2 regions of the Streptococcus parasalivarius genome follow, and region 2 is predicted to be linked to the other one. Evidence: predicted binding sites of a transcription regulator. Region 2 holds the regulator's gene; the other holds the start of a gene.

Region 1 (3,430 bases), on a different contig from region 2:
TCTTGGAAGAGTTGACGGGTGACGTATTTATCAACATAAGTCTCAATGTCATCACGAGATGGCATAATCTCCTCTAAATAAACAGCTTGACCATTGTCGTCAAAGCCTAGAGGCTCAGTTGTCAAATCAATATTCGTGTTACCAGCCAAGGCATAAGCAACAACTAATGGTGGACTAGCCAAGAAATTCGCTTTAACAAGTGGATTAATACGCCCTTCAAAATTACGATTTCCTGATAACACAGCACTCGCTAAGAGATCATTGTCTACAATAGCCTTAGCCACTTCAGGACGTAAATCTCCAGAATTACCAATACAAGTTGTGCAACCATAACCTACCAAGTTAAAGCCAAGCTTATCTAGATAGGTTTGCAAGCCTGAAGCTTTGAGATAACCTGTAACGACTTTAGATCCAGGCGCCAAAGAGGTCTTGACTGTTGGAGAGACTTTGAGCCCCTTCTCAACAGCTTTTTTGGCTAAAAGACCGGCTGCCATAAGAACGTAAGGATTAGAGGTATTGGTACATGATGTGATTGCTGCAATGGCAACATGACCCGTTTGAATTGTTTCTGAATGATCCTCAAAATCAACTTTTGCAGTTTTTGCTAACTCTTCATTATCCAAACCGAAACCACGGACACCTGCTTCACGTACCACTGCATCTTGAAATTCTTGCTTAGCATCAGATAAGAGAATCAAATCTTGTGGACGTTTAGGACCTGAGATAGAAGGTTTAATAGATGACAAATCGACTTCAACAATCTTAGTATACTTGGCTGCTTTACTTGGATCATAGAAAAGATGATTGGCTTTTGTATAGGCTTCAGTGACTTGGATATGTTCCTCATCACGATTAGTTAAACGCATGTAGTTAAGAGTCTCGTCATCAATAGGATAATAACCACAAGTCGCACCATATTCCGGTGCCATATTAGCGACAGTAGCACGGTCAGCTAGAGATAAACTCTTCAAGCCAGGTCCAAAGTACTCAACAAATTTACCAACCACATTTTCAGAACGAAGCACCTGAGTAATCTTGAGAGCCAAATCTGTTGCTGTGGCAATTTTAGGCAGCTCTCCTGTCAGATGTACACCAATAACCTCTGGAATTGGGAAATAAGACGCTTCACCTAGCATAGCTGCTTCAGCTTCAATTCCACCAACACCCCAACCAAGAACGCCAATACCATTAATCATAGTCGTATGACTATCTGTACCAAACATAGAGTCAGGATATAAGAGTCCATCATTTTCAATAATGACATCACTTAAAAATTCAATATTAACCTGGTGAATAATACCTGTAGCTGGTGGAACAGCACGGTAATTTTCAAAAGACTGTTCAGCCCACTTAAGAAATTCATAGCGCTCGTTATTACGTTTAAACTCTAGATTGATATTATCTTCAAGAGCAGTATCACATCCATATGAATCAACTTGGACAGAGTGGTCGATGACCAAATCTACTGGAATCTCTGGATTAATAAATTCTGCTTTACCACCATTAGTTACTATAGCATCACGCATGGAAGCTAAATCAACAACAACAGGAACCCCTGTAAAATCTTGTAAGATAACACGACTTGGTTTAAAAGGTACTTCGGAAATTGTTGGAAAATTCGGAAATTTCATTAGATCAGAAATGTGAGATTCCTTAACATCGACGCCATCTTTTTTTCGGAGGAGACTTTCAAGTAGTATTCGAATGGTATAAGGTAGTTCTCCAACCTTAACATCATGAGATTTTGCTGCTTTTTCGAGATCATAGAAAGAGAATGTCTTACCATTTACAGTTAGATTTGAACAGTATTCTTGCATACTTGAACCTCCATTAGTTAAAAATTTTCTTTATTCTACACTGTTTTTTTTGAAAAAACAAATAGAATTGGCATTTTGATGTCACATTACATGACATTCATAGTTAGATATTTCTTTTTTACCATTTTCATAAACAAATTCTATTTAATTTAGAGAACTTAAAAAAGCCTTTGAAACACAAGATATAGGGTTGTGTTTCAATACTAAACACAAAATATTGTATTCCCTTAAGATATTTAGCTTGATTTTTCCCAATATTTTGGGTATTCTATTAGAGTTGAAAAAGTGGCTCTCTTGGCCACTTAAAATCTTTTTATAAAGGAGTATTTGCAATGGCAAAGATTACATTGTTTTCTAAAAACAACTGCATGCAGTGCAAAATGACTAAAAAATTCCTGGAAAAGGAAGGTGCTGATTTCGAAGAAATCAACATTGATGAACAGCCAGAAAAAATCGATTACGTAAAAAGTCTTGGTTTCACTGCTGCTCCAGTTATTGAAGCAGGCGATATCGTTTTTTCAGGTTTTCAACCGACTAAACTTAAAGAAATCCTTTAATTATCAAGTTTTTATATAGAAAGGAACTTGTTTGCTTAGTTTAATGTTTTAACCTTAATCTACTATTAAACTGAGCCTGGTATCTGTATTATGTCTTTAAAAAATCTTGGCGATGTTTCTTACTTCCGCCTCAACAACGAAATTAACCGTCCTGTTAACGGTCAAATTCCTTTGCATAAGGATAAAGAAGCACTTCGTGCCTTCTTCCTTGAAAACGTTAAGCCAAATTCAATGGCATTCAACAGCATCACAGATAAAATTAATTATTTGATTGAGAACGATTATATCGAGTCTGAATTCATCGGTAAATACGAACCTGCTTTCATCGAAAAGTTGTCTGCAGAAATTCATTCTCAAAAATTCCGCTTCCAATCTTTCATGGCAGCCTACAAGTTCTACCAACAATATGCCCTCAAAACAAACGATGGCGAGTCTTACCTCGAAAGTATTGAAGATCGCGTTCTTTTCAACGCCCTTTACTTTGCTGATGGTGATGAAAACCTTGCTAGTGACCTTGCTAACGAAATGATTCACCAACGTTACCAACCTGCTACTCCTTCATTTCTAAATGCTGGACGTAGCCGTCGTGGTGAACTCGTGTCATGTTTCCTTATTCAAGTAACGGATGACATGAATTCTATCGGACGTTCTATCAACTCGGCCCTCCAGCTATCACGTATTGGTGGTGGGGTAGGTATTAGCCTATCTAACCTACGTGAAGCTGGTGCTCCTATCAAAGGTTATGCTGGGGCAGCATCTGGTGTCGTACCTGTTATGAAGCTTTTCGAAGATAGCTTCTCTTACTCAAACCAACTTGGCCAACGTCAAGGTGCTGGTGTTGTTTACCTGGATGTTTTCCACCCAGATATCCTTGCCTTCCTTTCTACTAAGAAAGAGAATGCTGATGAGAAGGTGCGTGTTAAAACACTGTCACTTGGTGTTACAGTTCCAGATAAATTCTACGAGTTGGCACGTAATAATGAAGATATGTACCTCTTCAGCCCTTACTCAGTCGAAAAAGAGTATGGTAAACCATATAACTACATTGATATTACA
Region 2 (3,430 bases):
AAAATGAGTAAATTACAAGATAAATTATTTGGTAAAGTAACCATTAGAAAAAAGTTGACCATGACAACTGCTGTGGTCTTCTTTCTTGTATTGTCGATGTTCACTCTGGTTGTTGTTTTCTCGGCCAATACGCTTCTTTTGCAACGTGAACGTCAAAATGTAAATAATACAATTTCGAAAGTTGTTACTTATATCGAAAAGGACTGGGATTCTGATGAAGAGCTGAGTCCAGAACCGCTTTTAGCGGCCCTTTATTCGCCTAAAAATATCTATGCATCAATCATTAACGGTGTGCTTTCTGAAAAGCACTCTTTGGATGGTCAAGTTGCAATTTCTAATAAATTATTTTCTAACCAATCTGTTTTTGTTTATGACAAAAAGGGAACGTTTATCTTTACTTCTGAGGAAAACACAGACTCTCCTCCAGGCATGTCTGAAGTAAACAAACTGAAGTCAGTGTCCTATAAAGGAAAGCGTGGTTTCTTACTACAAGTTCCAATTTACGGTAAGGATAAAAAGACCATCGTTGGTTATGCTCAGATTTTCCATGATTTGGAATTCTACTATGCTCTGAAAGAGCGTTTGATTTTCTTATTGATTTTCCTAGAAGTGGGGATGACGGTCCTAGTTATCGCAGCAACTGTGGTTGTCTTGACATCTATTCTTCGTCCGATGAGACAGCTGCACGAAACGATGGGAGTTATCACCGATTCGCCAAGTGATTTGGAACTTCGTTCTAAGATTGAAAGTCACGATGAAATTGGTGATTTGGCGGTTAACTTTAACCGTATGATGGATAAAATCCAAGAAAATAATCAGATGCAGATGCGTTTCTTGAGTGACGTTAGTCATGAATTACGTACGCCGATTGCGGTTATCAAGGGCCATATGGACCTCTTGCAACGTTGGGGTAAAAATGACCCTGAGATTCTTGAGGAGAGTCTTGAGGCTGCAAGTCACGAGGCTAACCGTATGACGATTATGATTAATGATATGTTGGATTCTATCCGTGTCAAAGGATCATTTGAAAATCATAGAAATGATACGTGTGATTTGAATTCTTCAATCCGTACGGTTATTGGTAACTTCCGTGTCTTGCATGAAGATTACCAATTCTATCTCAATGATTTTGAGAGCTCAGAGCGTCCAGCACAGATTTACAGTCAACACTTTGAACAGGCGATTACTATTTTGATTGATAATGCGGTCAAGTATTCTCCTGTTAACAAGGAAATCCAGGTTACAATTAAGGCTCTGGAAGATGACATGTTGGTACAAGTACAAGATAATGGTGAAGGGATTTCTAAAGAAGATATTGAGCATATCTTTGAACGCTTCTATCGTTCAGATAAGGCACGTAATCGTACGACAACACAATCTGGTGTTGGTATTGGTTTGTCAATCCTTTACCAAATTGTGGAAGCTTATCGCTGCCGTATCGATGTTAGTTCTGAACTTGGTGTTGGAACACGTTTCGACCTTTACATTCCATTTGCGGATGGAGAAACGACGACACCTCAACTTGAGCTTTAAATCAATTTATAAGAGTCTTAGAGTGATTCTTGGTCGTGAGCACGCCTCGTTTAGAGCGTGCTTTTTATGTGTTTTTATGGTAAAATAGAGTACCGAATTTCAAAGATTGGTGGTGAAGTGCATGCGTTGTCCAAAATGTCAACATAATAAATCTAGTGTTATCGATAGCCGTCAGGCAGAGGATGGGAATACCATTCGTCGTCGTCGTGAGTGTGATTCTTGTCATGCTCGTTTTACAACTTTTGAGCGTGTGGAAGAAGTTCCACTTTTGGTTGTCAAAAAAGACGGTACTCGTGAACAATTCTCTCGCGATAAGATTTTCAATGGTATCTTGATGAGTGCTCAGAAGCGTCCGGTTTCTAGTGAGGATATCGAAAATGCCATCACCCGTATTGAGCAAAATATTCGCCGTAACCATGATGGAGAGGTTGATAGTGATGTCATTGGGAATTTAGTGATGAAAGAACTCGCTGACCTTGATGAAATTACTTATGTACGTTTTGCTAGTGTCTACCGTTCTTTCAAAGATGTTGATGAGATTGAAGAGTTACTTCAAGAAATCACCAAGACTGTACGTGCGAAAAAAGAGTCTAAAAAATGAGACCTATTGAAGAATTTGTCTATGTTGGTAATCAGGTTATCGTTCCCGATCAGGCAAGTTTAATGCGTTGCTATTATCCCATTATTGGGAGTGAGGGATACGCTCTCTACCAGTATTTCGTGGCTTTTTATGACAATGGTAATCGCCGCCATAAGTTTGCGGCTATTCTGAATCACCTTAACTTTGGAATGCAGCCCCTTCAAGAAGCACTAGCGGTTCTGACAGCAGTAGATCTCTTGGTCTTTTACCAGTCACCTCAAGGGTTTTATGTGATAGAGCTTAAGTCTCCCTTAACAATTGAGCAGTTTCTAAAACATGCCGTTTATAGTTCACTTCTCGAGCAAAAGATTAGTGAACCAGCAGTAGACGCTTTGAAACCGGCAGGTCTCCAAGGATTGCAAGATTTATCTAAACGTTTTTCGGATGTCTTTACCGATGAGCGTTTGGCTCAAAAGTCTGTGTCTGAAATCAAGCCTAAAAATTCATTTGATTTAACTAGTTTTAGGAATCGGATGCAGGCTGATGGTCTTGTCTTTTCAGATGAAAAGGCAGATGTGCCTGAAATCTATAAATTGTCTGAGATTCATCATATGAATTGGTATGATACCTATCTCTTGGCTAAAAAAACAGCTGTGAACCATCAGATTATTGTCAAGCGTATGCAGGTGCAATTAGAGCAGGCACAAGCTCAAAAATTGGGTGGTGACTCTGCTTTGACGGAGACTGAAGAAAAGATTCTTAAAGCGGTTAGGTCTGAAAAACCTATAGATTATCTACAAAGTGCCAAGGGTCCTGGTGGTGCTGTGACTAATTCTGAGAAGAAGATTCTCACAGATTTGGCACAAAGAGGCTTTATGGATGAGGTCATTAACCTCATGGTTGCCTACAGTTTGGGACGGACACGTTCGACGAATGTGAATCGAGAGTATATCTCTAAACTTGCTAACGACTTTGACTTTAAGAATATTCTCACTGCCGAACAAGGGCTTTTAGCTTTGCGTAGTGGTTACAACAAGAAATCACAACAAGCAAAAGCTGATTCTAAGAAGAAAACAAATGTGCCGAGCTGGAGTAATCCAGATTATGATAATCAAACCAGTCAGGCTGATCAGGCTAAATTGGATGAAATTAGACGTCGGGCTTTGGCAAAACTAGAAAAAGGAAAGGAGTAGCCTATGGAAAGAGTTGGACAAACCCTAAACCGAACAGGGCATCATGGGTCTGGCAATACAACAGATTTAACGAAGCAAATTTTGTCGGATCCAAGAGTGGCTAGCTTTATTCAAGAGCATAGCC

Evidence for each region. The regulator NrdR, encoded in region 2, represses ribonucleotide reductase genes. The targets are predictions, from matches to a motif close to ACACNATATATNGTGT.
Region 1: the regulator NrdR is predicted to act here: its motif matches at 2,025-2,040, upstream of nrdH (glutaredoxin-like protein NrdH).

Annotation. Positions count from the first base shown of each region.
Region 1 covers NZ_BAABOB010000001.1:417,938-421,367, reverse strand. Annotated here, with positions in the region: gene acnA (aconitate hydratase AcnA) at 1-1,817, opposite strand, end outside; gene nrdH (glutaredoxin-like protein NrdH) at 2,150-2,374, shown strand; gene nrdE (class 1b ribonucleoside-diphosphate reductase subunit alpha) at 2,465-3,430, shown strand, end outside.
Region 2 covers NZ_BAABOB010000007.1:140,430-143,859, forward strand. Annotated here, with positions in the region: gene ACYVQ1_RS08095 (response regulator transcription factor) at 1-7, shown strand, start outside; gene ACYVQ1_RS08100 (HAMP domain-containing sensor histidine kinase) at 4-1,533, shown strand; gene nrdR (transcriptional regulator NrdR) at 1,655-2,134, shown strand; gene ACYVQ1_RS08110 (DnaD domain protein) at 2,131-3,306, shown strand; gene dnaI (primosomal protein DnaI) at 3,310-3,430, shown strand, end outside.